Regions from separate parts of the Marvinbryantia sp. genome, predicted to be linked through region 3. Evidence: predicted binding sites of a transcription regulator. Region 3 holds the regulator's gene; each other region holds the start of a gene.
The links. Region 3 encodes Rex, which represses fermentation and respiration genes when NADH is low (regulators of the CRP and FNR family bind a similar motif). Its sites were predicted from a motif close to ATTGTTAANTANTTAACAAT; they were not measured.
Positions count from the first base shown of each region.

Region 1: a site for Rex is predicted at 3,765-3,784, ahead of ACLU9Q_RS15530 (cobalt transporter). Genes of this name have one in related genera too.
Region 2: a site for Rex is predicted at 5,126-5,145, ahead of gap (type I glyceraldehyde-3-phosphate dehydrogenase). Genes of this name have one in related genera too.

Region 1 is NZ_JBKXTT010000015.1:36,171-45,927, forward strand. It holds gene ACLU9Q_RS15510 (carbon monoxide dehydrogenase accessory protein CooC) at 1-321, opposite strand, end outside; gene cooS (anaerobic carbon-monoxide dehydrogenase catalytic subunit) at 349-2,241, opposite strand; gene ACLU9Q_RS15520 (AAA family ATPase) at 2,270-3,040, opposite strand; gene ACLU9Q_RS15525 (CooT family nickel-binding protein) at 3,087-3,269, opposite strand; gene ACLU9Q_RS15530 (cobalt transporter) at 3,284-3,739, opposite strand; gene ACLU9Q_RS15535 (ABC transporter ATP-binding protein) at 3,911-4,705, opposite strand; gene ACLU9Q_RS15540 (ABC transporter permease) at 4,698-5,627, opposite strand; gene ACLU9Q_RS15545 (ABC transporter substrate-binding protein) at 5,731-6,738, opposite strand; gene ACLU9Q_RS15550 (NAD(P)H-dependent glycerol-3-phosphate dehydrogenase) at 6,853-7,860, opposite strand; gene plsY (glycerol-3-phosphate 1-O-acyltransferase PlsY) at 7,876-8,529, opposite strand; gene der (ribosome biogenesis GTPase Der) at 8,529-9,757, opposite strand, start outside.
Region 2 is NZ_JBKXTT010000007.1:144,599-154,355, reverse strand. It holds gene ACLU9Q_RS10010 (amino acid ABC transporter permease) at 1-481, opposite strand, end outside; gene ACLU9Q_RS10005 (transporter substrate-binding domain-containing protein) at 500-1,300, opposite strand; gene tpiA (triose-phosphate isomerase) at 1,738-2,490, opposite strand; gene ACLU9Q_RS09995 (phosphoglycerate kinase) at 2,712-3,935, opposite strand; gene gap (type I glyceraldehyde-3-phosphate dehydrogenase) at 4,036-5,049, opposite strand; gene ACLU9Q_RS09985 (histidinol-phosphatase HisJ family protein) at 5,217-6,023, opposite strand; gene mnmA (tRNA 2-thiouridine(34) synthase MnmA) at 6,020-7,093, opposite strand; gene nifU (Fe-S cluster assembly scaffold protein NifU) at 7,151-7,594, opposite strand; gene nifS (cysteine desulfurase NifS) at 7,623-8,810, opposite strand; gene ACLU9Q_RS09965 (RrF2 family transcriptional regulator) at 8,821-9,279, opposite strand; gene ACLU9Q_RS09960 (polysaccharide biosynthesis protein) at 9,483-9,757, shown strand, end outside.
Region 3 is NZ_JBKXTT010000020.1:2,956-12,712, reverse strand. It holds gene alr (alanine racemase) at 1-391, opposite strand, end outside; gene ACLU9Q_RS17525 (NAD(P)H-hydrate dehydratase) at 467-1,309, opposite strand; gene ACLU9Q_RS17520 (redox-sensing transcriptional repressor Rex) at 1,374-2,021, opposite strand; gene ACLU9Q_RS17515 (aspartate kinase) at 2,088-3,407, opposite strand; gene abc-f (ribosomal protection-like ABC-F family protein) at 3,575-5,518, shown strand; gene ACLU9Q_RS17505 (NADP-dependent isocitrate dehydrogenase) at 5,521-6,717, opposite strand; gene ACLU9Q_RS17500 (ketopantoate reductase family protein) at 6,810-7,736, opposite strand; gene ACLU9Q_RS17495 ([FeFe] hydrogenase, group A) at 8,003-9,700, opposite strand; gene ACLU9Q_RS17490 (NADH-ubiquinone oxidoreductase-F iron-sulfur binding region domain-containing protein) at 9,713-9,757, opposite strand, start outside.

The DNA.
Region 1 (9,757 bases), on a different contig from region 3:
CACGGTGCCGAGTACGAGCAGCTTCACACCGTTACACATTCTTCCATAGGTATCGGGGATATCGCTTACCTTCGGATTGATGCGGTAAAAGGTATTGTCGGCATTTGCCCCGGTGCGCTCCTCGATGAGCTTACGCATTTTGGTAATCGGAACGATCTTCTCCAGCTCCTCCTCGGAGAAGCCGAGCGCAAGCCCCAGATTTGCGTCCGGGTCCACATCCGCCGCCAGTACAGGTCTGCCCTCTTCCGCGTAAAGCCTCGCGAGAGTAGCGGCGAACGTCGTTTTGCCGACGCCGCCTTTACCGGTCACTGCAATTTTCATAGTGTCTCATCCACCTTATGTATGATTTTAGATGCCGATTGCCGTACGTTTTTCTTCGATTCTCTCAATCATCAGATCAACCAGCTTTTCGATATCGGTCTCTACTGTATAAGCAGCCTCTACCCAATCTCTCACGCCCTCTGTAAGCAGCTTGCTTACCTGATCAGATCCGGATACATACGGATCTACGCCAAGGAAGGTGTCGATACCGGTTGCAACTACATAGTTTCCGATGGAAACTGCCTTCTCGGACATCCACTCCGGTGCGCATCCCACTACCGGAAGCTGGGAAATGTTCAGTCCGGAATCTTTTGCAAGCTCTGCTACCAGGATCATCATACGGCTGATGTCCACGCAGGAGCCCATGTGAAGCACCGGCGGAATATCAGCCAGTTCACAGACTCTCTTCAGACCTGCGCCGCAGAGATTCTTCGCTTCCTTATCCATCAGACCAGCCTTTGCAGCAGCCTGTGCGGAACATCCGGAAGCTACCACGATGATGTCGTTTGCGATCAGTTTCTTCATCAGCTCAATATGCGCATAGTCCGGACGGATCTTCGGGTTGTTGCAGCCAACCATTGCAACTGCACCGCGGATAACGCCGGAAGTGATGCACTCGATGAGCGGCTTTGTGGTGCCTGTTACGTCTACCTGGGAGTTGGTAACGCCGTCCAGCGTCTTTACGATTGCTTCTACAGAGTAGCCAACGGTAGCCTTCTGTTTCATATCCGGGATGTATACAAGATCCGGATTTCTGTTTTCAAAGTTGTCGATCGCCATCTTTACAATCGCTTTTGCATTCTCATCTGCAGTCTCCGCGTCGAAACGGATAAACTCAGAATCCGGCATCTGCGCAATCGGAGAGGTCGTCACAAATTTGGTGTGGAAGCATTTGCTAAGCGGGCCAAGTGCCGGGAAGATACACTGTACGTCTACGACGATTGCTTCACATGCACCGGTCAGCACTACATTCTCCTGCTGGAGGAAGTTTCCTGCCATCGGGATCCCGCGGCGCATTGCCACTTCGTTTGAGGTACAGCAGACACCGGAAACCGTGATGCCCTTTGCGCCCTTGCTCTTTGCGTAAGCGATCATTTCCGGATCATCCGCATATTCGCAGATCATCTCGGACAGGGACGGATCATGTCCGTGTACAACGATATTTACATTGTCCTTGTTCATAACGCCAAGGTTTGCCTCGGTATCAACCGGCTTCGGCGTTCCGAAAAGCACGTCCGAGAACTCGGTGCCAGCCATGGAACCGCCCCATCCATCAGACAGACCGGAACGCAGGGACTGACGGATCAGCGCCTCCGGTTTGGAGGAACATCCCATATGTGTCATATGTAAGGAGCAGGATACTTCGCGGTCGATCGCGCGCGGAGCAATCTCCTCTCTCTCCCAGATATCCTGGGTGTGCTGCGGAGCTCTCTTCAGGAAATTCTGAGTTCCGAATACCTTTCCGTATTCGCTCAGACCAAGGTATGCGACCTCATGCGCAAGATCGTAGATGTCCTTTCCTTCGGTCTCCACGCCCCATTCCTTTGCGATGCGGATCAGCTTCTCCGGATCCTTTACCTTGTACGGTCCTTCCGGTTTTGCATGATACAATGTCTTGCAGATCTCACGGCCGTGATCGGAGTGCGTAGCGGAACCGCCCGCCGTGAATTTCAGATAGTTGCGTGCCACGATGCCGTGAGCGTCGCATCCGCAGATTCCTTTCGGCGCTTTCGGGGTGATACGGCATGGGCCCATGGAACAAATCTTACAGCAGATACCGGTCTCACCGAACTTACAGTGCGGCGTCTGATTCTTTACACGGTACTGCCATCCGTCTGCGCCTACTTTTTTGCCGGTTTCCAGCAATCGGTTTGTAGCCGCTTCCATTTCTTCAACTGTTGTCAACTTAAAGTCTCCCATCATAATCCTCCTTGACTGGGTTATAATATTAAATCTTTAATTTATCTATGATACTGTGCAGTGCCTGCTTCACCGGAGAGGTTTCCGGCAGATCTATCATCGGCTTTCCGGCACAGTCATATTCGTAAACCTCGGCGTCCTGCGGCACGACCCCAAGCAGGTTGAGCCCCTGCTTTTCGATTTCTTCCATAGTGCCCTCATTCAGCCTGCCTTCCGGAGCACGGTTGACGATCAATCCCATCGTTTCCGGTTTCAGACCGAGCTCTTTTGTGAGCTGCGCGATCCGTCCGACCGCCTGCACGCCGCGCCGTGAGCAGTCGCTCACCAGCAGGATCATATCCACCTTCGGCAGAATGCCGCGGCTGATATGCTCCATGCCCGCCTCGTTGTCCACGACAACATAGGGGTAATTTGGCGCCAGCTTCTGAAGCTGCGCCTGCAGAAGTCCGTTTACAAAACAGTAACAGCCCGCTCCCTGCGAACGCCCCATCACCAGCATATCGTAATCATCTTCCTCCGCCAGACAGCGATTGAACATAAATTCCATATAATCCGCTTTCGTCATGCCCACCGGAATCTGTGAATTTCCGGAAGCCTCCGCTTTGGACATTTCCTCGCGGATATCTCCAAGCGTCATCTCGACATCTATGCCGAGGACTTCATTCAGATTTGAGTTTGCGTCTGCATCCACTGCCAGCACCGGGCGCTTGCCCTGCTCGCAGAGGTACTGGATCAGCAGACCGCACAATGTGGTTTTTCCGACGCCGCCTTTGCCGGCGACTGCTATCGTAAATGACATAAAATCGCGCTCCTTATGATTTATCACTTTTTAAGATGCGGGCGGCTCAGCAGTTAATCTCAACCCTGCCGCCGGTGAGATCCGCCGACGCTATGGTTCCCTCGACCGTCTTCTGCTCACCCATCACATCTGTCAGAGTGATAAGATTTCCGTTTACTGTAATTTTGCTGACGTATTCCAGGAGAACACAGTCAGGCTGATTCTTTTTTACAACCGTGGAAAGGCACATGTTATTCACCTCCGTTATGCTTCCTTTACCAGAGATAACGCGAGACCAAGGTAGAGATTTCCTTTCTGGAACTCGTCTACTGCCTTACGGATCTGCTCCGCCGCTTTTTCGTGACCTTCCTTCGTCAGCTTGTCCGCCATCTGGTCGAGTTCTGCGGCATGATGCGTGTTGTGATCCAGCATATACTGCAGAAGCGCCGCGGTTTTGTCTGCCGGCGATGCTTCGCTGCTCTGGCATCCATGGCAATGTCCCCCGTCTCCGTGGCTGTGGCAGTTTCCCCCGCTGCCCTCAGACGGGCAGTGATCTTCGTGATGATGACAGTGCGCATCATCATGGCTGTGGTTATGATTTTCCTCAGCGCCATGCTCGTGATCGTGTGGATGGGTATGCTCGTACGTGTGCGTATGAGCGTGTTCATGCGTATGTGTATGCGCACAGACATTTCCATTTTCATCCGTTACAATATGCACTTCTTCAGCCTCCTTTCCGCATGATATTGTTAAATTTTTGACAGGGATTACTGCACATCCCCTACTATGGGATAGTATAGCACATAAAAAGTGAAATCTCAACAAAGAAATTGTACTTTAAGAAATACAAAAAGACGAAATCACCAAGCGGCAATTCCGTCTTTTTTCCGTTTATGCAAGCATCATACGGTCGTTTGCAAATTCGCCGCCGCTCGCCTGTTCAAATTTCTGAAGAAGGTCAGAAACCTTCAGATTTTTCTTTTCCTCGCCGGATACATCGTAGATGATCCTGCCCTCGTGCATCATGATCAGACGGTTGCCGTGCGCGATGGCGTCCTTCATGTTGTGCGTGATCATAATAGCGGTCAGATTATCGCGGGCAATGATCTTGTCCGTCGCTTCCAGCACCTTTGCCGCCGTCTTCGGGTCGAGCGCCGCCGTGTGCTCGTCGAGAAGAAGAAGCTTCGGCTTTTTCAGTGTCGCCATCAGAAGCGTCAGCGCCTGGCGCTGTCCGCCCGACAAAAGCCCTACCTTTGCAGTCAGGCGATCCTCCAGACCGAGATCTAAAATCTTCAGCTTCTCCTTGTAGCGCTCCCGCTCCGCCGCATTGATGCCGCTTTTTAAGGTCCGCCGCAGCCCGCGCCGGGATGCAAGCGCCAGATTTTCCTCAATCTGCATACTTGCCGCAGTTCCCGTCATCGGGTCCTGGAACACACGTCCGAGGTACTTTGCACGCTTATATTCCGGAAGGCGCGTCACGTTCACGCCGTCGATGATGATCTCTCCCTCATCCACCGGCCAGACGCCGGCGATCGCGTTCAGCGTGGTCGATTTCCCGGCGCCGTTTCCGCCGATGACCGTCACAAAATCCCCCTCGTTCAGCGTAAGATCGACGCCGCAGAGCGCCTTTTTTTCGTTCACCGTTCCCGGATTGAATGTCTTTTTAATTCCAATCAGTTTAAGCACGGCCGGCACCTCCTTTTTTGGAAACCTTTGTAAAATACTTTCCTTTCAGATGCGGCACCGCCAGGAATACCGCAACGACAAGTGCGGAAAGAAGCTTTAAATCGTTGGAGTTCAGTCCGAGCCAGAGCACCACCTGCAGCACAAGATAATATACGATTGCACCCAGCGCGACCGCAATAAGCTTGCCGGCAAAATTATGTGCAAATTTGCCGAAAAGCACCTGCCCGATAATGACGGCCGCCAGACCGATCACGATCGCGCCGCGTCCCATGTTGACGTCCGAGAAGCCCTGGTACTGCGCATACAGACCGCTGGAGAGCGCCACGATACCGTTTGAGAGCATCAGACCGATGATCTTGCTCACATCCGTGTTGATGCCCTGCGCGCGGGACATGTGTTCATTGGAACCGGTTGCACGGATCGCACAGCCAAGCTCCGTCCCGAAGAACCAGTACAGCAGGGCAATGATCACCACGATAAAGATGATCACGATAAAAATCGTATTTTTATAGACCGGAACGCCCTTGATATTCCGCAGCGATACGATCAGCGGATATTTGTCCACGCTGATCGCCTGGTTTGCTTTATTGCCCATAATGCGCAGATTGATGGAATAAAGTCCGAGCTGTGTCAGAATGCCCGAAAGGATCGCCGGAATACCCATCGCCGTGTGAAAAATACCGGTCACAAGACCGGCGAGCATCCCTGCGCCAAACGCACAGGCAAGCGCTACCGGCACGGAATAACCGCTCAGCAGCATCATGACACAGACCGCACCGCCGGTACACATGGTACCGTCTACTGTCAGATCTGCCAGATCGAGAATTTTGTAGGTAATGTACACGCCGATCGCCATAATGCCCCAGATCAGTCCCTGGGCACAGGCGCCGGGCAGTGCATTAAAAAGATTTCCAATGTTCACAGCTCTTTCTCCTCCATAGCAAAACGACGGGCTGCCGCAGAGCAGGGAAATTTCCCTTTCCGCGACAGTCCGCTGTAATGTTTCTTACTTGCTTTTTTATTCTTTATGCTTCTGTTTCCGCTTCAGTCTCTGTTTCCGCCTCTTCCTCGATTGCTTCATAGCCGTCCGGAACGGTGATGCCGAGCGCTTCACATCTTGACGGAACGTATTTCTTTACAAACTGCGGAGCAAACTCGATCGGCATGGTGCTTACGTCTGCGCCGTTTACAAGAATCTCGTATGCCATCTCACCGGTCTTGTAGCCGATATCATAGTAGCTGATGGAAAGCGTTGCAATACCGCAGCCCTCGCAGATACCTTCCTCACCTGCAATGATCGGAATACCTGCCGGCTCACAGATGTTGTTGATGATCTCGGTGTTGGAAGCCGCCGTGTTATCTGTCGGAACATAGAGCGCTTCACACTCAGCGGCAGCCGTGGTTGTGATGGATGCAAGGTCGTTGGAGTCTGCAAAGGTATATACGTTGCAGGTAACGCCCGCTTCTTCCAGCGCCGCCTTTACGGTGTCAACCTGGTATACGGAGTTCGGCTCTGCAGAGCAGTACAGAAGTCCTACCGTCTTTACGTCCGGGAGCAGTTCTGCAAACATCGCCGCCTGCTGATCAAGCGGTGCAAGGTCTGAGGTACCGGAGATATTGGTTCCGGTAGAACCTGTCCACTCTTCATCCGGGATAGACAGCGCCACGTTGTATACGGTGATGGAGGTTCCGAGGATCGGAATATCTCCTGTTGCCGCCGCTGCTGCCTGAAGGGAAGCCGTTGCGTTTGCCATGATAAGGTCTACGTTATTGGATACAAACTGGTTTACGATAGTTGCGCAGTTTGCGGAATCGCCGGAAGCGTTCTGCTCATCAATAACGACCTGATCGCCAAGCTTCTCTGTGAGCGCATCCTTAAAGCCCTGCGTAGCCGCATCCAGTGCCGGATGCTGTACGAGCTGACAGATACCTACGTTATATGTGGTGTCCTCTGCGCTTACTGCCATACCGAGTGCCGCTGTCATGGAAACTGCCATGCCCGCTGCAAGAACCTTGGAAATTACTTTTTTCATCACTCATTCTCCTCTTTTCTGTTGATTTTACGCTTTTACTTTAACAGTTTAAAGTACGTTAGTAAGAGCATACACCTTTTTGGTGAAATCGTCAAGAAAAAAATCCAAATTTATTTACCACGTCAGCCCGCCATTCTCAATTTTCGGATCGCGCATCATCAGTTCGTTTACCGCTTCGTCGGCGCGCTTGCCCTCAAAGAGGACTTTGTTTACCTGCTCGACGATCGGCATTTCGATGCCATATTTTTTTGAGAGGGCGAGGGCTGCTTTTGCGGAGTAGACGCCCTCAACGATCATTTTTACCTCGTCCATTGCCTCTTCCATGGTGCGTCCCTGTCCGATCAGATAGCCCGCCTTCCGGTTACGGCTGTGGACGCTCGCGCAGGTGACGATCAGGTCGCCGATGCCGGTAAGACCGTAGAAGGTCTCCGACTTGCCGCCCATTGCGATGCCAAGGCGCGCGATCTCCGCGATGCCTCTGGTAATCAGCGCCGCCTTTGTGTTATCACCGTAGCCAAGCCCGTCAGCGATGCCTGCCGCCAGCGCGATGACGTTTTTCAGCGCGCCGCCAAGCTCGATGCCGAGCATGTCGGGGCTTGTGTAGACGCGGAATACCGGGCTGATAAAGATACTCTGCAGGTATTGTGCCGTGTGCGGATCATGCGCGCCTACTACGCAGGTGGTCGGAATACAGCGTCCTACCTCCTCAGCGTGGCTCGGTCCGGAGAGCACAGCCGCATTCACGCCCGGAAGCTCTTCCTCGATGATATCTGTCAGCGTGTCAAGCGTCGCTTCCTCGATACCCTTTGCCACGTTCACGATGATCTGTCCCTCTTTGACAAGCCCTTTGAGCATTTTGCTGGTGCTGCGCGTGTACGGGGATGGAACCGCCATGATCAGCACGTCCTTGTCTGCCGCGATCTCCAGCAGGTCGTCCGTAAACAGAATGTCCTCCGCAAGATGCACGCCGGGCAGCTTTGACTCGTGCTCCCTCTTTTCGCGGAGCATCTCAATCTCCTCTTTGATGATCGACCAGACGCTCACGTCATGTCCGTTGTTGTGAAGCAGTACTGAAAGCGCGATCCCCCAGCTTCCTGCCCCGATAATACCGATCTTTGCCATGTGAGATTCCTCCTGTCACTCTTTTTTATTTTTCTTGAATAAATACGTTTTCCGCTCTGTTCCCGCAAGCAGGCGCTTAATGTTTTCGCGATGCTTCCAGAACGCCATCGCCGCGAGAAGAAGCGTGACGATATACATTTCAATAAGATACGGCTGCGCCATGCCGAACGCTCCGCTCTGACCGAGCGCGATTATTTCGATCACCAGCCCCACATAAACAAGAAGCGAGCCGAGCGATACATAGTGCGTCAGAAAGAACACGGTGAAAAAGGTGATGATTCCGCAGACCGTGATCACCGGATGCAGGGCGAGCACGATCCCGGCAGTCGCCGCGATGCCCTTTCCGCCGCGGAAATTCAGATAAAACGGGAAATTATGTCCGAGGATCACCCCGGCTGCCGCATACATTTCAAGAAGCGCAAGCATATCCGCATGCGTTTTCCCGAAGCAAAAGCGGACAAGTACGATCGCCAGTATGCATTTCAGACAGTCGCCGAAAAAGGTCAGAAGCCCCGCCTTTGTACCCATCGTCCGCAGCATATTGGTGGTACCGGCATTTCCGCTCCCGTGGTCGCGAATGTCGATGCCATGCATCCTGCCGATGATATAGCTTGTCTGAAACAGTCCGAACACGTAGCCAATCGCTACGCAAATGATACGCGTCAACATTATTTTTCTTTGTCCTTTCGTTCACGGATGATAAATTTCAGCGAGGTTCCACGGAACCCGAAGGTATCCCGGATTTTATTTTCCAGATAGCGCGTATAGGAAAAATGCATCAGCTCGCGGTCGTTCACAAAAATAACGAAGGTGGGCGGTTTCACGGAAACCTGCGTAATATAGTAAAGCTTTAAGCGGCGTCCCTTGTCCGAGGGCGGCTGCTGCAGCGCCACCGCCTCCGAGAGGATCTCGTTAAGCACACCGGTCGCAATGCGCAGCGACTGGTTCTGGATGATCATGTCGATCATCTCAAACAGCTTCGGAAGCCGCTGACCGGTCTCCGCCGACACGAACATGATCTCCGCATACGGCATAAAGGAAAGCGTCTCGCGGATTTTCTGCGTATACTTGTAGATGGTCTTGTCATCCTTCTCGACGGCATCCCACTTGTTCACCGCAACGAGGATCCCCTTTCCGCGGTCGTGCGCGATCCCGGCAATCTTGGCATCCTGCTCTGTCACGCCCTCGGTGGCGTCGATAACGACTACCACGACGTCGGCGCGGTCCACCGCCGTCACCGTGCGGATGATGCTGTAGCGCTCCAGCTCCTCTTTGATCTTATTTTTCCGGCGAAGCCCCGCTGTATCGATAAACACATACTCTTTGCCGTCCCAGGTAATCGCCGTGTCGATGGCGTCTCTGGTCGTGCCGGCAATATCCGAGACGATCACCCGGTTTTCGCCGAGCAGCTTGTTGATGATGGAGGATTTCCCGACATTTGGCTTTCCGACTACCGCAATGCGCGGGCGGTCGTCCTCCGCTTCCTCCAGCTCCACATCCTGAAAATAACCGACCACCACATCCAGCATGTCGCCAAGCCCCTGCTTTCCGGCTGCTGAGATCGGCTGCGGGTCTCCGATGCCGAGATTATAAAACTCATATACATCCGGCAGGGATTTTTCATAGCTGTCCGCCTTGTTTACCGCGAGCACGATCGGCTTGCGGCTGCGGCGAAGCATGTCCGCCACCTTGGCGTCCGAATCTACCAGCCCCTGCTTTACATCTACCATAAAAATAATGACGTCCGCCGTGTCGATGGCGATCTGCGCCTGTTCGCGCATCTGTGAAAGAATAATATCACTGCTGTCCGGCTCGATCCCTCCGGTGTCGATGAGTGTGAACTGATAATTCAGCCACTCTACGTCCGCGTAGATGCGGTCGCGCGTCACGCCCGGCG
Region 2 (9,757 bases), on a different contig from region 3:
GCGGCAGGATCACGCTTGTCATCGTCTGAAAATGCGTCATGCCAATCGCCTTCGCGCCCTCCGTCTGCCCCGGATCGATCGAGAGAATACCGCCGCGGACAGTCTCCGCCATATATGCGCCCGTATTGATTGAAACAATAAAGTAAGCGGCAAACCACATCGACATATTGATATGAAAGAGCGACTGCGAGCCATAGTAAATGAACATCGCCTGCACCATCATCGGGGTGCCGCGGAAAATTTCCACGTAGGCGCTCAAAATCACTTTAACAGCCTTCAGAAAAATTCTTTTGGGAAGCGCATCCCGCTTCGTAATCGGAATCGTCTGTACAACGCCCACCGCAAAGCCGATGATACAGCCGATGAACGTGCCGACAAGCGCGATCGCCATCGTCACCCCGGCGCCCCTCAGGAAAGAACCGCCGTAACGCTCCAGTAAAAACAGGATTCTGCCAAAAAAGTCAGCAGGTAAACTGGTCATAATTATCTCCTATCTGTCTTACTGCGCAAGCGGCTGCACCGCGATCGCTTCATCCATCATCTCTGTGAAATCATCCGCCGTCATCTCGCTCAGCACGCTGTCGATCGCTTCCTTCAGCTCCGTGTTGCCCTTCTGCATGGAAATACCGATGTTGATCTCTTCATCGGATACCTCAAAGTCATCGTCCGTGCCCGCAAAATCCAGCATCGTGAAATCCGGATATGCCACGCACGCCGCCATGCCGGTCGGCTGGTCAGTTACTACAATATCACATGCTCCGCTGTTCAGTGCAACCAGCATCTGCGGAACAGATTCGTGCGCCGGAAGGATGTTTGCCTCCTCGATCTGCGGCAGGCACAGGTCATACCAGATCGTATTGATCTGAGAGGTGCAGGTAGCGCCCTTTAAATCCGCAACGCCCTTCGCCTGCGCGTAAGCGTTATCACTCCTTACCAGTGTGACGATCGTCGCAAAATAATACGGCTCGGAAAAATCTACCGACTGCAGACGCTCGGAGGTGATCGACTGTCCCGCGATCACACAGTCAACCGTGCCTGCCTGCACTGCCGGTACCAGGGAATCCCAGTCCAGCTTTACGATCTCCAGATCGTAACCAAGCTCCTCGCAGATATGCTTTGCCATCATAACATCATAGCCATAAGCGTAGTCCGGGCTGCCGGAAATCGGCACCGCGCCGTTGGAATCATCGGACTGCGTCCAGTTGTACGGAGCATAACCGCACTCCATCGCAACCTTGAGCACCTTTTTCTCCTCCGCACCTGCTCCCGTCATCATTCCAAGCGCCAGCGACAGGGACATCGCTGCGCCAAACAGTGTTCTGCATACATTTTTCATCTTCATAATCATCCGCCTCTCTCTTTCCATTTTGTCAAGGAAAAGCGCCAACCGGCACGCCCTCGTGCTTTTTCGCGCTTTATGATTGCTATTATACAAATATCGCCTGGAAAAATCAATGTGCAATCGCCCTTTGCTTAACAGAAAAAAATGGAGTTTATGATGTAAAATCCAAATTATCCGAAGCGCAAAGGGCGTCCTGCCCTGCAATGTTTAGGCGACAGATAAGCACCCTCCTTCAGCGAATATCCCGGTAAAAGCTTCATCACCTACAGGACCTGTCACCGGCAGCTCCCTTCGGGTGCATGGCAGCCGCAAACAAAACGCTATGCATCCGGCAAACCTTCTGCATAGCGTTTTGTTTATAGATATTTGTTTTTGAGGCTTTTTGATGCCCGCGCTTATTTGTTGTAGTTTACGATCTTGCCGAAATCCGGTTTCAGCGCAGCGCCGCCTACCAGACCGCCGTCGATATCCGGCTGTGCAAACAGCTCCGGAGCGGTTGCCGCATTTACAGATCCGCCGTACTGGATGCGGATCGCTTCTGCGGTTGCCTCATCGTAAATTTCAGCGATGCAGTCGCGGATGCCCTTGCAGACTTCCTGAGCCTGCTCGGTAGTTGCAGTCTTACCGGTTCCGATCGCCCAGATCGGCTCGTAAGCGATAACGGCTGTCTTAGCCTGCTCTGCGGTTACGTTTAAGAAGCCAACCTTCACCTGCTGACGGATCCAGTCCATCGTGATGCCCTGCTCTCTCTGCTCCAGAGACTCGCCGCAGCACATGATCGGCGTGATGCCATGCTCGAATGCTTTCAGCATTTTCTTGTTTACAGTCTCGGAGGTCTCTGCGAAATACTCACGTCTCTCAGAGTGACCAAGAACAACGTATTTTACGCCGACATCTGTCAGCATGTTCGGGGAAATCTCGCCCGTATAAGCGCCTTTTTCCTCGAAATACATATTCTCCGCGCCAACCTGGATGTTGGAACCCTTTGCAGCTTCCATAACCGGGATGATGTCGATTGCCGGAACACAGAAAACAACGTCAACCTCGTCGTTTGCTACCAGCGGCTTTAAGGTATTTACAAGTGCTACTGCTTCGCTCGGAGTCATGTTCATTTTCCAGTTTCCGGCGATGATTTTCTTTCTTGCCATGATCGTATTCTCTCCTTAGATAAAATATTCTATATGCCAGACGGGTATGTTCCCTGCAGAAGTTCTGTTCGCTAAATTCGTCTTTCGCCTGCGGCTCAGACTCATTAATCTCACAGAACCGCCTCGCACTAAGTTCAAACTTCGCTTACAGCTCGTTTTCACTAAGTTGCTTTCGGCGTCGTTAAGGTTCGGGAACGGCCTCGCGCTAAGCTGCTTTCGGCCTACTTATCGTCTGCTGCTGCTACGCCCGGAAGCTCTTTTCCTTCGAGGAATTCGAGGGAAGCGCCGCCGCCTGTGGAAATGTGGCTCATCTTGTCGCCGAAGCCAAGCTGGTTGACTGCCGCTGCGGAATCTCCGCCGCCGATGATGGTGGTTGCGTCTGTCTCAGCAAGGGATTTTGCAACTGCGATGGTTCCTTTTGCAAGGATCGGGTTCTCGAATACGCCCATCGGTCCGTTCCATACAACGGTCTTTGCGGATTTTACAGCGTCTGCATAAAGCTCTGCTGTCTTTGTTCCGATATCAAGTCCCATCATATCAGCCGGGATTGCATTGGAGTCTACAACGGATACCTCGATCTCTGCATCGATCGGGTTCGGGAATTCTTTTGCAATGGTGGTATCAACCGGAAGAAGCAGCTTCTTGCCGAGCTTCTCTGCCTTTTCCATCATTTCCCTGCAGTAGTCAAGCTTCTCGTCGTCTACCAGAGAGGTTCCAACCTCGTATCCTTTTGCTTTGAGGAAGGTGTAAGCCATGCCGCCGCCGATGATGAGGGTGTCGCATTTTTCAAGCAGGTTGGAGATAACGTTCAGCTTGTCTGCAACCTTTGCGCCGCCGAGGATCGCTACGAACGGTCTTACCGGGTTTTCTACTGCGTTTCCAAGGAAGTTGATCTCCTTCTGCATCAGATAGCCGACAACATTCTCGCCGCCCTTTTCGGTGATGAATTTGGTTACGCCTGCAACAGAAGCGTGTGCTCTGTGGGAAGAGCCGAATGCGTCGCATACGTAAAGGTCTGCCAGGTCAGCCAGCTCCTTGCTGAATTCCTCGCCGTTCTTTGTCTCTTCTTTTCCGCGGAAACGGGTATTCTGCAGAAGAACCACATCGCCGTCCTTCATCTCGGAAACTGCCTTTGTTGCAGCCTCGCCGGTTACGTTGTAATCAGAAACAAATACAACCTCTTTGCCAAGCTTCTCGGAAAGTCTCTTTGCCACCGGAGCCAGGGATTCTCCCTCATTCGGACCGTTCTTTACCTTGCCAAGGTGAGAGCAGAGGATAACCTTGCCGCCGTCGTTGATCAGCTTCTGGATAGTAGGCAGCGCCGCAACAATACGTGTTTCGTCTGTGATCTCGCCATTTTTCAGCGGTACGTTGAAATCGCATCTAACCAGGACGCGTTTGCCCTTTGCGTTGATATCATCAACAGATTTCTTATTTAATCCCATGATTTAAAAACCTCCATTATTATAGAAACCATTTTTGTTTCATTATGAAACGAGGTCCGGTCCTAAGACCGGACCTCTGATAGGTCTTGATAAAATGCTCTTATGCCAGCTCGCTGAAGTATTTGATCGTGCGAACCATCTGGCTTACGTAAGAGTTCTCGTTGTCATACCAGGAAACAACCTGTACCTGGGATGTGCCGTCTGCCAGATTTACTACCATAGTCTGGGTAGCATCGAACAGAGAACCGAATCTCATACCAACGATATCGCTGGATACGATCTCATCTGTGTTGTAACCGAAGGACTCGGTAGCTGCTGCCTTCATAGCTGCGTTGATACCCTCAACGGTAGCCTGTCCCTTAACAACTGCGTTCAGGATCGTGGTGGAACCTGTCGGGGTCGGAACACGCTGAGCAGCGCCGATGAGCTTGCCATTCAGTTCCGGAATAACCAGACCGATAGCCTTTGCAGCGCCTGTGCTGTTCGGAACGATATTTACCGCACCTGCACGGCTTCTTCTGAGGTCGCCTTTTCTCTGCGGACCATCCAGGATCATCTGGTCGCCTGTGTAAGCGTGGATTGTGCACATGATACCGGATTCGATCGGCATATAGTCATTCAGAGCCTTTGCCATCGGAGCCAGGCAGTTTGTTGTGCAGGAAGCTGCGGAGATAACAGTATCTTCCGCTTTCAGTGTCTCGTGGTTTACATTGTAAACGATAGTCGGAAGGTCGTTTCCAGCCGGAGCAGAAATAACAACCTTGCGAGCGCCAGCTTTGATGTGAGCTTCAGCTTTTGCCTTGGAGGTATAGAAGCCTGTGCACTCCAGAACAACGTCTACTCCAAGCTCGCCCCACGGAAGCTGGGATGCGTCAGCCATAGCGTAGATTTTGATTTCTGTGCCATCAACTGTGATGGAATCTTCACCAGCAGAAACCTTGTCAGCCAGTTCATATTTACCCTGAGAAGAATCATACTTCAGAAGGTGAGCCAGCATCTTCGGGCTTGTCAAATCGTTGATAGCCACTACTTCATAACCTTCAGCACCAAACATCTGTCTGAATGCCAGACGACCGATACGGCCAAAACCATTGATTGCTACTTTTACTGCCATAATCGCAATTCCTCCTAAAAATATAAATGTAATATTTTTGCCTGCGCATACGCACAGAATGTTACCGTTTCCAATGTTTGTTAAAGAAACGTCAACCTTATTAACATTCTACCCAATTTGTCCCAAAAATTCAAGACATATTTTTCATAAACTTAAAAACATATTTTTCATAAACTTAAAAAATATGGTTTTCTTTCGCGGAAAACGGCGTAATAACGGAAGCCGCACTCCAGGAGCAGTTCGCGCACGCGCCCAAACTCCCCGGTGATCCATTCCGGAGCATGCGCGTCCGAGCCGATGGTAACGATCTCGCCGCCCAGCCGCCGGTACGCCTTTACGATATCCATACATGGATTCGGTGCGCACAGTCCTTGCTTATACCCGGCAGAATTGATCTCCAGCCCGACGCCGTGCTCAATAAGCGCTTTTAGTGCTGCATCCAGCACATCCCGGTATTTCTCATAAGAATATTCGCGGTTTTTGTTCGGGCCATAACGCACCACATAATCGAGGTGCCCATACGTATCTACATTGGAGAACGCCGCCAGATTTTTGGGAATCGTCTCGAAATATGTCCGGTATGCCTCTTCCTCCGTGCGCCCCTCATAAAAATCAGCAAAATACGGGTCCTTACCCTCTACCGTGTGGGAGGATCCGATGATAAAATCGAAATCCCAGGCATGAGAATATTCATTCAAAAAATCCGCATACTGCGCCTCCAGCCCCAGCTCGATGCCGAACAGAAGCTCGATCTTTCCGCGGTATTTTTCCTTCAGCTTTAGGAAGCCCTCCCGGTATGCGGCGGTATCCACTTCAAAGGAAACGCCGTTATCCAGCATTCCGTGATCCATATGCTCCGTAAAGCACATCGCGGTCAGCCCAAGCTGCAGCCCTTTTTCTATCATGCTCTCCATCGGCGCTTCCGAATCCGCCGAAAAGCTGCTGTGCAGATGACAATCTGTCAAAATACTCATAAGATGGTTCCCCCTCCAAGCACATTTTCTCCGTCGTAAAAAACAACTGCCTGCCCCGGCGTCGCCGCCCGCTGCGGTTCGTCAAACACGCATTCGATCGTGTCCGCGCCCGTCATGCGGATGACTGCGGGAGCGCCCTTATGATTGTAGCGGATCTTCGCCGTCACGCGCCGCTCCCCGTCGATGCCCGGAACCGCCATAAAATTCAGCCTGTTGGCAGTCAGATGCCGCTTAAACAGCTCCTCATTTTCGCCGACCACCACCTCGTTCGTGTCCGGACGGATTTCCGTCACGAACACGCGGTGCCCCATCGGAAGCTGCAGGCCGCGCCGTTGTCCGATCGTATAATGTGTGATGCCGCGGTGCTGTCCGAGCACCCTGCCGTCCGCCGTCACAAAATTTCCGGCGGGCAGCTTCCTGCCGGTATAATCCTCGATAAAAGCGGCGTAATCGTCGTCCGGCACAAAACAGATTTCCTGGCTGTCCGGCTTGTTTGCCACGCGCAGCCCGATCCTTTCCGCGATCGCACGGATTTCTTCTTTTGTGTACTCTCCTACCGGCATCAGGGTATGCGTAAGCTGCTCCTGCGTGAGATTATAAAGCGCGTAGGTCTGATCCTTCGCGGCGGTTGCCGAACGGCAGATGGTGTACCTTCCGTTCGGAAGCTGCCGGATGCGCGCGTAATGTCCGGTCGCGATGTAGTCCGCACCGATCGACAGACTTCTCTGCAGAAGCGCCTCCCACTTCACATAACGGTTGCAGGCGATGCAGGGATTCGGTGTCCGACCGCACAGATATTCCTCTGCGAAGTAATCCATCACCTTTTCCTTAAATTCTGCCTTGAAATTCATCACATAGTAGGGAATTTCCAGCGTCTGCGCCACGCGCCGCGCATCTTCCACGGCGCTTAGCCCGCAGCAGCCGCCATTCTCCTCCTGCGTCTGCTCTTCCTCATCCTGCCAGATCTGCATTGTCACGCCAACCACGTCGTAGCCCTGCTCCTTCAAAAGCCACGCTGCCACCGACGAATCGACGCCGCCCGACATTCCCACAACCACCTTTTTCTTCATATATAATATCCTGCCTGTCCAATTTTTTTCCGCGGGATACCTGTGGTTCCTGCTGTCTTAATACTCTTCCGCCTCGTCCTCTTCACCCTCGTGGATATCGGATTTCGGCTTCTGCAGACCTTCGATCTTAATGCCATGCTTTTCCGCGTAATCCCAGAGTGCCGCGTGGATCGCTTCCTCGGCGAGCAGAGAACAGTGTACCTTCACAGGCGGAAGCCCGTCCAGCGCCTCCATAACCGCTTTATTCGTTACCTGCAGCGCCTCCTGGATATTTTTGCCCTTTACCAGCTCGGTTGCCATGCTGCTGGTTGCCACAGCAGCGCCGCATCCGAACGTTTTAAATTTTACATCCTGGATAATGCCGTTGTCATCGATATCCAGGTACATGCGCATGATATCGCCGCATTTTGCATTGCCCACGGTTCCCACGCCGCTGGCGTTCTCAATCTCACCCATATTTCTCGGGTTCTGGAAATGATCCATTACTTTTTCACTGTACATTTTTCTTCCTCCTTCATCCGGAACAGGTCTATTTCGCCGCCTGTTTTTTCACAAAATCTTCATATAACGGAGACATGCCGCGCAGTCTCTCGACAATCTTTTTGATCGTATCTACCGTAAAATCAATATCCTCCAGCGTGGTCTCCTCGCTTAACGTCAGACGCAGAGAGCCGTGTGCGATCTCGTGCGGAAGTCCGATCGCAAGCAGCACATGCGACGGATCGAGGCTTCCCGATGTGCACGCAGAGCCGCTGGAGCCACAGATGCCCTCCATATCCAGCATGATCAGCATAGATTCACCCTCGATAAACTGAAAGCTGAAGTTTGCGTTGTTCGGGAGACGATCGTTTCGGTCGCCGTTCAGACGTGTGTAGGGGATTTCCTTCAGCACGCGGTCGATCAGATGGTCGCGCAGCTCGATCTCTTTCGCGGTGCGCTCCGGCATGGAATCCGCTGCGCGCTTTGCCGCTACCCCAAGTCCCACGATACCCGGAATATTCTCCGTACCCGCGCGGCGCTTACGCTCCTGCGCTCCGCCGTGGATAAACGAACGGATCTTCACGCCCTTGCGGATGTAGAGAAAACCGATCCCCTTCGGTCCGTTCAGCTTGTGCCCGCTGGCGCTCAGCATATCAATATGGCACTCATCTACATTGATCGGAAGCTGTCCGAACGCCTGCACCGCGTCCGTATGGAACAGGATGCCATGCTCATGCGCGATCTCGCCGATCTCCTTGATCGGCTGGATGGTTCCGATCTCGTTGTTTGCAAACATCACGGAAATCAGGATGGTAGTCGGACGGATCGCTTTTTTCAACTGGTCTAACTTAATCTTTCCGTTCTCATCCACATCCACATACGTGACTTCAAATCCGTTTTTCTCCAGATACTCGCAGGTATGCAGGATCGCATGATGCTCGATCCTGGAGGTAATGATATGGTTGCCTTTTGCGCGGTACGCCTCCGCCGTTGCCTTCAGCGCCCAGTTATCGGATTCCGAGCCGCCCGCCGTGAAATAAATTTCATTTTCCTGCGCGCCCAGAATATGCGCGATCGTCTCCCGCGCTTCATTCATTGCCTTTTTGCTGTTTCCGCCAAGCTCATAGATGGTAGACGCGTTTCCATAAAACTCTGTGAAATACGGAAGCATCGCCTCCACAACCTCCGGCGCCGTCTTTGTGGTCGCCGCATTATCCAGATAAATTACTTTTTTCATATTCTCCACCTCAATTCTCACATTGTGCGGCAACATAGCCGCTTTTGCACTGTGCCTTTCTGCTCTCACGGACCAGTTGGTCCAGCATTATTTCATCCACAGCCTCTGTTATACTGTCATTGATCCTCTGCCACACATACTTTGTCACGCAGAAGTCTGCGCCCTCGCATCCGGCATCTTCCTTCAGCCCCGGACACTCCACGGCGTCCAGATTGCCCTCCAGCGCCCGCAGGATATCGCCCACGGAAATCTCCTCCGCCGGTTTTGCCAGCCGGTAACCGCCCTGCGCGCCGCGCTCGCTGACGATCAGTCCCGCCTTTCGCAGCTTTCCGAAAAGCTGCTCCAGATAGCTCTCTGATATCTTCTGCCGCGCCGCCACGCTGCTGATGGGAACCGCCTCCTGTTCGCAGTGCAGAGCCAGATCGATTAACGCGCGCAGCCCATATCTGCCCTTTGTGGAAAGTTTCACGCTGCCACCTTCAATCCTTTTATTTTTTAAACCCGACTAAATCACTCGGATTTCTTCAAAAAAGAATATAGCACCCATTTCCGGTTCTGTCAAGGTACTTCTTGACATATATTGCAAAAAAAGATTACTCTTCACCGTCGCTCCGGGTGAGTGCACATGTTCCTGGAAAACGCTGAAGAATAATTGCAGGGGATGATACTCACATGCCTCAAAAACATACCGTCTTAAAGGGAGCCGCCCTTTTAACCGCCGCCGGGCTTATCGGGCGCATTATCGGCTTTTTTTATAGAATATTCCTCTCGCGCGCGATCGGTGCAGAGGGGCTGGGAATTTACCAGCTTATTTTTCCGCTTTATGCGCTGTCCTTTTCGCTCACCGTGTCCGGCATCCAGACCACGATCTCGCGGTTTGTCTCCGCCAAAACCGCCTCCGGCGACCGCGGCGGGGCGCGCAGAATCTTCCACATCGGCATGGCGCT
Region 3 (9,757 bases):
GACCGATATGGATAACCGCCGTTTTGTTCTGGCGCGTCGCTTCCATGGAAAGCTGTTCCGCCATGGAGAGCTTGAATACTACCGGCCGGATGTCCTCGCGGATAAGATCCGCGTAATGCTCCTCAAAGACATAGCCGAGAATCAAAACCGGCTTTTTAATGCCCGCGCTTCGAAGCTGAAGCGCTTCCTCCGCGGTAGCGACGGCAAAGCCCCAGAGATAATCATACGCTTCCACGAGCCGCGCGATCGGAACCGCGCCGTGTCCGTAGCCGTCCGCCTTGATGACGGCGATCATCTTCGCCGACGGATGAATGTTTTTACGCATTGAGGCAAAATTGAATGCAACGGCATCAAGATCGATGCCGGCATAAACTCTGCTGTAATTTTTCATAATGATCCTCCTTCCGCATGTTGGATACAGATAATAAATGTCGGTTATTTATGCGAGCCAATAGGCAAATTTCTTTTAAGATACACCGTATAAAATATGCTCTATAATGTCGCCCGCCATCATAGAGTAGGTGCCGCGCTCTTTCGCGGCGGCGTCCCCGGCTAAGGCATGGATATGGACACCGAGCTTTGCCGCCTCAAAGAGCGGCATTTTCTGCGCGAGCAGACCGCCGATGATCCCGGCTAAGACGTCGCCGCTGCCGCCGGTCGCCATACCGTTGTTCCCGCAGGTGTTCCATGAGCAGTCCGTTCCGTCGGAGACGACGGTTTTTGCGTCCTTCAGAACCGTGATTACCCTGTGAGCGGCGGAAAATTCTCTTGCCGCTTTTGCCGGATCCTTTTTGATCGCTGCAGAGGACAGACTGCTCAAACGGCTCATCTCGCCAATATGCGGAGTAATGATGAACGGCGCGCCGGCAAGCTCCCAGAGCTTATCGTCTGCTGACAAAATGTTAAGCGCATCCGCGTCCAGCACGCGCGGCAGGTGATCTGCCGACAGAACGTATTTTAAGATCTCCTTTTTGACTGCTCCGGTTCCAAGCCCGCAGCCCGCAGCTACCGCTGTCATGCTGTCAAGACAGTTTTTAAGCGGCTCCGGTGTCCAGTCTTTCGGATCGTAGGTGATCAGCACAGCCTCCGGAAGAAGCTGCTGGAGGATCACGCGGTTGCATTCCTCGGTATAAATATAAACCAGACCTGCGCCCGTTCGGTATGCCGCTTTTCCGGCCAGATACGCCGCACCGCACATATTGCGGCTGCCGGCGACAACGAGCAGCTTCCCGTAGGTGCCCTTAAACGAATCTGCCTTTCGCTGCGGAAGCACCGCGGACAGATTTTGCGGACAATAAATGGATTCCATTTCTGTTTTCCTTTCTGCGGCACGTAAACAGGGCTGCCGCAAATTTTTGCAGAAGCCCCGTCACTTAACTTGTATTCTTTTCGCGCTGATATTTCGTAATATTGTATGACAGCTGCATCAGGCTCTCGGAAAGATGGACGTTCTCTACCACCACATCATCCGGCAGATTCAGATCCGTATGAGCAAAGTTCCAGATTGCCTTGATACCGGATTCCACCAGCTTTATCGCCACTTCCTCCGCCGCCGCCTTCGGGAGCGTAAGGGTAGCGATCTGGATGTCATTCTGTTCCAGAAACTCCGGCAGTTCATCCAGCATACGGATCTCAATACCGCGGATCTTTTTTCCGATAAGCTGTGGGTTCACATCAAACATCCCGATCACACGAAACCCGCGCTTTTCAAATCTTACATAATTCGCAAGAGCCTGTCCGAGGTTGCCCGCACCTAAAATAATCATGTTGTAGGTTTTATCCAGTCCAAGAATCTTTCCTATCTCATGATACAAAAATTTTACATTATAACCGTATCCCTGCTGACCGAAACCGCCGAAATTATTCAGATCCTGGCGTATCTGCGACGCAGTCACCTGCATGCGGTCGCTCAGCTCATTGGATGAGATGCGCTCTACGCCATCGTCAAGAAGTTCACCAAGATACCGGTAATAACGGGGAAGGCGTTTTATGACAGCCCTTGAAATTTCCTTTTCCTCCAACAAAATCCCCCTCCGAAATCTTTTAAATAATGCTGTAATTATACACCAATGTGAAAATTTTGTCAATCACAGACGTACGGTTACGAAAATATCATAAATTGCCTGAATTGCCTTTTCAAAATCATTATTGCTGACACCAATGATGATATTCAGCTCGCTGGAGCCCTGATCGATCATGCGGATATTGATATCTGCATGGGCGAGCGCTGAGAAAATTCTTCCCGCGGTTCCTCTCGTAGAACGCATACCGCGTCCAACGACAGCGATCAGCGCCAGATCCGATTCCATGTCCAGATAATCGGGCGACACGGCGCGGCGGATACCTGCAAGCACCTTCTGTTCCTTTTCCTCAAAATCCGACTGATGAACAAACACGCTCATCGTGTCGATGCCGGACGGGATATGCTCAAAGGAAATGCCGTTATCCTCAAATACGCTGAGTACCCTGCGCCCAAAGCCGACTTCCGTGTTCATACGGTCTTTCTCTATATTTATTGCAGCAAATCCTTTTTTCCCGGCAATTCCGGTTATGGTATATTTCGGCTTCCGGCAGGTGCTCTCCACGATCATTGTGCCCGGTGCGGATGGATCGTTTGTGTTGCGGATGTTGATAGGGATTCCTTCGCTCCTCACAGGGAAGATCGCTTCATCGTGCAGTACGGAGGCGCCCATATAAGCAAGCTCACGCAGCTCGCGGTAAGTAATCGTCTCGATCGGTTCCGGATTTTTCACGATACGCGGATCGGTTACAAGGAAACCGGAAACATCCGTCCAGTTTTCGTAGAGATCCGCTTTCGCGGCGCGCGCCACGATAGAGCCGGTAATATCGGAGCCGCCTCTGGAGAAGGTGCGGATGGTGCCGTTTGTCATCGCCCCGTAAAAGCCCGGGATCACGGCGTTCTCTGTTTTTCTCAGTTTTGCTGAGAGAATCTTATTTGTTTTTTCGGAATCAAATGTACCATCCTCCCGGAAAAAGATAACCTCCGCCGCATCAATAAATTCAAAACCAAGATACGCCGCCATGATGATACCGTTTAAATATTCTCCGCGGGATGCTGCATAATTGTTTCCCGCGCCCTTTTCAAAATAATCGTGAATCTGCGCAAATTCCTTTTCCAGTGACAGATTCAGATGCAGCCCCGCAATGATCTCGTCATAACGCTCCTTGATCTTTCCGAGCTTCTGATCGAAATTCTTTCCGCTGATCGCCGTCTCATAGCAGTCGTAAAGCATATCGGTTACCTTTATGTCGCCGTCGAAGCGTTTACCCGGCGCAGACGGCACCACATATTTCCTGCTCTTTTCCGCCCGGATGATACTTCCGGCTTTCTGAAACTGCTCCGCACTGGCAAGCGAGCTTCCACCAAATTTCACAACTTTTTTCATTCCCCAGATTCCTCCTGTGTATTCTTTTCCTGCACTTTCCTGCAGCCGTATTTTTATATTCAGCCGATAAATCTAAGATATTTTACAGCATTTCTCTGAAAAAAGCTAGTAGAAATTGACGCAATATGCTAAACTATCTTAGAAAAACACAGAAAAGGAAAAAAATCATGATTTTAACATGCAGTCATATATCAAAAGCTTTTGGTACAAATGAAATTTTAAAGGATGTCTCCTTTCATATTGAGGAGCGGGAAAAAGCGGCGATCGTCGGCATCAACGGCGCTGGGAAGTCAACGCTTCTGAAAATTATCATGAAGGATCTGTCAGCGGATGAGGGCGAGGCAGTCTTCGCAAAGGGGACTTCTATCGGCTACCTGGCGCAGCACGATGCGGTCTCCAGCAGCAATACGATCTACGAGGAACTTCTGGAAACGCGCCGCGACGTGATCGCACTGGAGGAGCGTATCCGCGCTCTGGAGCAGGAAATGAAGCATTTGGACGGCGACCGCTTAAATGAAGCGCTGGAAACCTACAACCGTCTCAGCACCGAATTTGAAAATAAAAACGGCTACGCTTATCAGAGCGAGATCATCGGTATCTTAAAGGGACTTGGTTTTTCGGAGGAGGAGTTTTCGAAGAATATTGATACGCTCTCCGGCGGGCAGAAAACGCGCGTGGCGCTCGGCAAGCTGCTTCTGCAGAAGCCGGACATCATCTTCCTGGACGAGCCGACCAACCATCTCGACATGAACTCGATCGCCTGGCTGGAGGTCTATCTGCAGAATTATCCGGGCGCCGTGGTGATCGTGGCGCACGACCGCTATTTTCTCAACAAGGTCGTGACGAAGATCATCGAGCTGGACAACGGGCACTCTTGCGTTTTTTCGGGCAATTACAGCGCCTACGCCGAGAAGCGCGCGCAGATGCGCGAGGCACAGATGAAGGCATACCTCAACCAGCAGCAGGAAATTAAGCATCAGGAGGAGGTCATCACAAAGCTCCGTTCCTTTAACCGTGAAAAAAGTATCAAGCGCGCCGAAAGCCGTGTCAAGATGCTTGACAAGATCGAACGTCTGGAAAAGCCATCGGAGGTGGCCAGCGAGATGAAGATCCGCCTGGAACCGCGCATCACCAGCGGAAACGATGTATTAAAAGTGGAGGGACTGGCAAAGTCCTTTGGCTCTCTCTCACTCTTTTCGGATCTGAACTTTGAGATTAAGCGCGGCGAAAAGGTTGCGATTATCGGTGATAACGGTACCGGAAAAACAACACTTCTGAAAATCCTGAACGGAGTATGTGAGCCGGACGCCGGTTCTTTTTCGCTTGGCAGCAAGGTACATATCGGCTATTATGACCAGGAGCATCATGTGCTCCACATGGAGAAAACGTTGTTTGAAGAGATTTCCGATGCGTATCCGGCACTGACCAATACGCAGATCCGCAATGTGCTCGCTTCCTTTTTGTTTACCGGAGACGATGTATTTAAGCGGATTTCCGATCTGAGCGGCGGCGAGCGCGGGCGCGTATCCCTTGCCAAGCTGATGCTGTCGGAGGCAAATTTCCTCATCCTGGATGAGCCGACCAATCATCTTGATATTACTTCGAAAGAGATCCTGGAGAACGCGCTGAACCAGTACACCGGCACGGTGCTTTATGTGTCGCACGACCGCTATTTTATCAACAAGACAGCGTCCCGCATTCTGGAACTGACAGGAAACACGCTGGTGAATTATATTGGAAATTACGATTATTATCTGACGAAAAAAGAAGAACTGACACGCATCTATGCGCCGCAGGCAGCGGAGAAAACCAGTACCGGGCTATTTGGGAATGCCATTGCCTCTCCTGCAGTCACAGGTGAATCGGATGTAAAGCGCGACTGGAAGCAGCAAAAAGAGGAGCAGGCGCGTGAGCGCAAGCGCCAGAATGATTTGAAAAAAACAGAGGAACAGATCCAGGCGCTGGAGACGCGCGACGGTGAGCTTGATGAAATGCTTGCGCAGCCGGAGGTCTATTCCGACGCTGCCCGCTGTATGGAGCTGAATAAGGAGAAATATGAAATCTCCCAAAAGCTCGAAGAATTGTATGAGCTCTGGGAGACGCTGATGTAGTATTAAAGTTTTTCCCGGATCGCGCGGATGAAGTCGGCGCTGTTTAATACAGTGACATTTTCCAGGGTGGTGATGAGAGCAAGGTCCTTTGTCATTTTGCCCTCCTCGATGGTAGCGATGGTCGCTGCTTCCAGCCTGTCTGCGAATGCCATCAGCTCCGGCAGGCTGTCAAGCTCGCCGCGCTTTCTGAGCGCGCCGCTCCAGGCAAAAATAGTGGCAACGGAGTTTGTGGAGGTCTCCTCCCCTTTCAGGTGCTTATAATAGTGACGCTGAACGGTTCCGTGCGCGGCCTCGTACTCATAGCAGCCGTCCGGAGATACCAGCACAGATGTCATCATCGCAAGGGATCCGAATGCAGACGAGATCATATCGCTCATAACGTCGCCGTCGTAGTTTTTGCACGCCCAGATGTAGCCGCCCTCCGACTTCATCACACGCGCTACCGCGTCGTCGATCAGCGTATAGAAGTAGGTGATGCCTGCTTCTTTAAATCTATCCGCATATTCTGCGTCAAAGATTTCCTGCATGATATCCTTGAAGGTATGGTCATATTTTTTGGAAATGGTATCCTTGGTGGCAAACCAGAGATCCTGTTTTGTATCCAGCGCATAGGCAAAGCAGCTTCGCGCAAAGCTCTCGATGGAGCTGGTGAGGTTATGCATTCCCTGCAGCACGCCGCTTCCCTTAAATTCATGGATCAGCTCGCGCGTTTCGTTTCCGTTTTCATCGGTAAATACAAGCTCCGCTTTTCCTGCTCCCGGAACCTTCATCTCCGTTGCCTTGTAAACATCGCCGTAGGCATGTCTTGCGATCGTGATCGGCTTTTTCCAGGTGCGCACGTTCGGCTCGATGCCCTTTACGATGATCGGCGCGCGAAAAACGGTGCCGTCGAGAATCGCTCGGATGGTTCCGTTCGGACTCTTCCACATCTCTTTTAAATTGTATTCCTTCACGCGCGCCGCGTTCGGCGTAATCGTAGCGCATTTTACGGCAACACCGTATTTTTTCGTGGCAAGCGCGCTGTCTATCGTGATCTGGTCGTCCGTCTCGTTACGCTTCTGAAGTCCGAGATCGTAATATTCTGTTTTTAAATCGACAAACGGCAGAATCAGCTCATCCTTGATCAGCTTCCAGAGGATCCTGGTCATTTCGTCGCCGTCCATTTCCACAAGCGGGGTTTTCATCGCAATTTTATTCATAATGCTCCTCCTCATTTATACAATCATTTATCAAATTTTATCCAATCCGCCCCAGCTTGTCAAGCAACAGTATCACTTATCTTCATTAATCTCTATTTCAGATATCGTCCGGCGTCCTGCTCCAGCGACTGCCAGACAGAATACTCCGCTCCGATCCCGTCAAAGTATTTTTTGATGTCCCGGTTTAAGGCACTCATTTCCTCAACGGCATTCATAGCATGGTCACTGGCACAGATCTTCCCAAGACCGGTCGCGCACATCAGCCGAAAGAAAAACAGACAGATCCTGCGGTAAGAAGCGCTTTCATAGTTTGCATCGCTGGCCGGAAGGATATTATGCCCCGCCCGCTCGATTGCGCGGTACCCCTCAAGATTGGCGTTCAGAATCCGTTCCAGATAGGCGGCATTCCCTTTGAGCCTGTGCAGATCGCCGTCCGCATAGTAGCAGGCAAATGCCACCGGCAGTACAAAAGCTGCATGACAGAGCAGATAATCTCCCATATTGGGTTCGTAGGTCACCCTGTATCCGGTGCCTGTGAAAATCTGCCCGATCAGAGCTTCGTTGGAGGGCGCATCTTTCAGCTGCCCGATCGTGATTTTTTTGAGGTCGATGGAAGCAACCCGCTCCGGTTCCCGATGCCCCGCAGAGGACGCAAAGGCGAACAGCACGTTTTTCTCCGGCAATAATGCGGCATAGTGGGCGGCGCGGACATTGTTGCCCACAAATACAAGATTTTTCGTCCCGTTTGTCCGCAGGAATTCCATTATGCTATCCAACTGGGTATAGCGCATCACAATAAAAATAACATCGTAAACGTCATCCGGTTTTAACCGTGTAATAACCGGAATGCGGCTGACGGTTTCCCGCAGATGAAAGGTCTTTTTCATATGTAAACCATTTTGCTTCAACCGCTCTGCCCACTCGCCCCGGGCCAGCAAAGTCACATCTTTTTTCGCACGATATAAATTATTTGCCAGGTTGCAGCCCAGCACTCCAGCGCCAAAAACCAAAATTCTCACAGCAGCTTCTCCCTCTTCTTTCTTCAGCACAACAATTTTATTTCCGCCAGCAGCGAGCCAGGCAGACATGTTTAAGTGTTTTTTTAGCTTATTCCTGTCCAAGCGCACAAGTGGAAAGCTCTTGTGGTTAGTATTTGCTAACCGCTAATCATATTATCACTCAGACCTGCCTTTGTCAATGAAAAACTAATCGCATAGACAAAGGCAGGAGTCCGTTTTCCGGATTTCCTGCCTCATATGTGCCAATCCTGATCTTTTTACTACATTTATTTCGCACAGAAGCTGTGATTATGCAGCAGCTCGTGCTCCCTGCCCTTTAAAAATCCTTCGTACAGGGAGGTGATCATCGGATTTTCGTCGCACTTCTTGATGACGGAAACACTATCTGCGCGGTAAATACCGGCAGTGCGCGCCGCTTTTGTGCGCTTTCCGGCAAGCCGCGGCTGACCGCCGCCCATGACGCATCCGCGGCGGCATGCCATGATCTCGATCAGATGGTATTCCTTCTCGCCGCTCTTCACCTGCTCCATCACGGTGCGGGCATTTGCAAGTCCGCTCGCCACACAGATTTTGATTTCCATGCCATTGTACGGAACAGAAAATTCACGGATAAATCCCTCCTGGCGCACGCCGCACTCAGCGATCGCCTGGAATGTCTCCTTCGTGTGATCCGGCGCCAGTCGGCGGATGACCGCCTCCGTTACGCCTCCTGTCACGCCAAAGATGACGCCGCCGCCCGAACCGAAGCCAAACGGAATGTCGGAGGACTCCGGCTCCAGCTCCGCAAAGTCGATGCCGGTCGTTCGGATCATGTCGATCAGCTCTGTGGTCGTCAGAACGAAATCGGTGTCTTTTTCGCCCTTCGTGTAGCTGTTTTCGCGGTTCGCTTCCATTTTTTTCGCCGTACATGGCATGATGGATACCATCACCGTCTTTTTGCCACCGCTGTTTGCCGGATCGCGGAAATATTCCTTCACGACCGCGGAGAGCATTCCCTGCGGGGAACGGCAGGTCGACACGTTCTCCTCAAATTCAGGGAACTGGTCGCCCACAAATTTTACCCACGCCGGGCAGCAGGAGGTAAGAAGCGGCAGCTTTCCGCCGTTCTGTACTCTGTCGAGAAACTCGGCGGATTCCTCCATAATGGTGAGATCCGCGCTGAAGGTGGTATCGTATACCTCGTCAAAGCCCATGCGGTGCAGCACGTTCACAATTTTCCCCATTACGCTCCTACCCTTCGGCAGCCCGAACGCGTCGCCGACCGCCACACGCACTGCCGGGGCAACCTGCGCCACCACGCGTGTATCCGGATCAGCAAGCGCATCCCAGACCTCGCCGCGGTTGTGACGGATACTGATCGCACCCGTCGGACAGAAAATGCGGCACTGTCCACAGTTTACGCAGTCCGTCGTCGCGATCTCCCGGTCGAACGCCGGCATCACCATCGCATCCGAGCCGCGGTGTGCAAAGCCGAGCGCGCCGACGCCCTGCAGCTCCTCGCAGACGCGCACGCAGTTTCCGCAGAGAATACATTTATTCGGATCCCGCACGATCGACGGCGAGCTGAAATCCAAAGGACGTCGTTCTTTATAGTTGTCAAAACGCACCTCCATCACGCCGAAGCGTTTCGCCAGCGTCTGCAGATTGCAGTCCCCGCTCTTTTCGCAGGTCAGACAGTCGCGGCAGTGTGCGGCAAGCAGAAGCTCGATGATCAGCTTGCGGTATTTCCGCAGTTTTCCGGTGTTGGTAAAGATCACCATACCGTCTCTTGGTTCCTCCGAGCAGGAAGCAAACGTTCTTCCGCGGTCGTCCTCCACCGTACAGAGGCGACAGGCGCCGAACGTGGAAAGCTCGGAATGATAGCAAAGTGTCGGAATGTCGATGCCTGCATTGCGGATAACGGACAGGACATTCTTTTCATCGGTAAAAGTTACTTTTCTACCGTCAATTATCATGGTTCCCATATTCGTTCCTCCCTACGCTTCAACATAAATGGCATCAAATGCACAGTTGTCCTTACA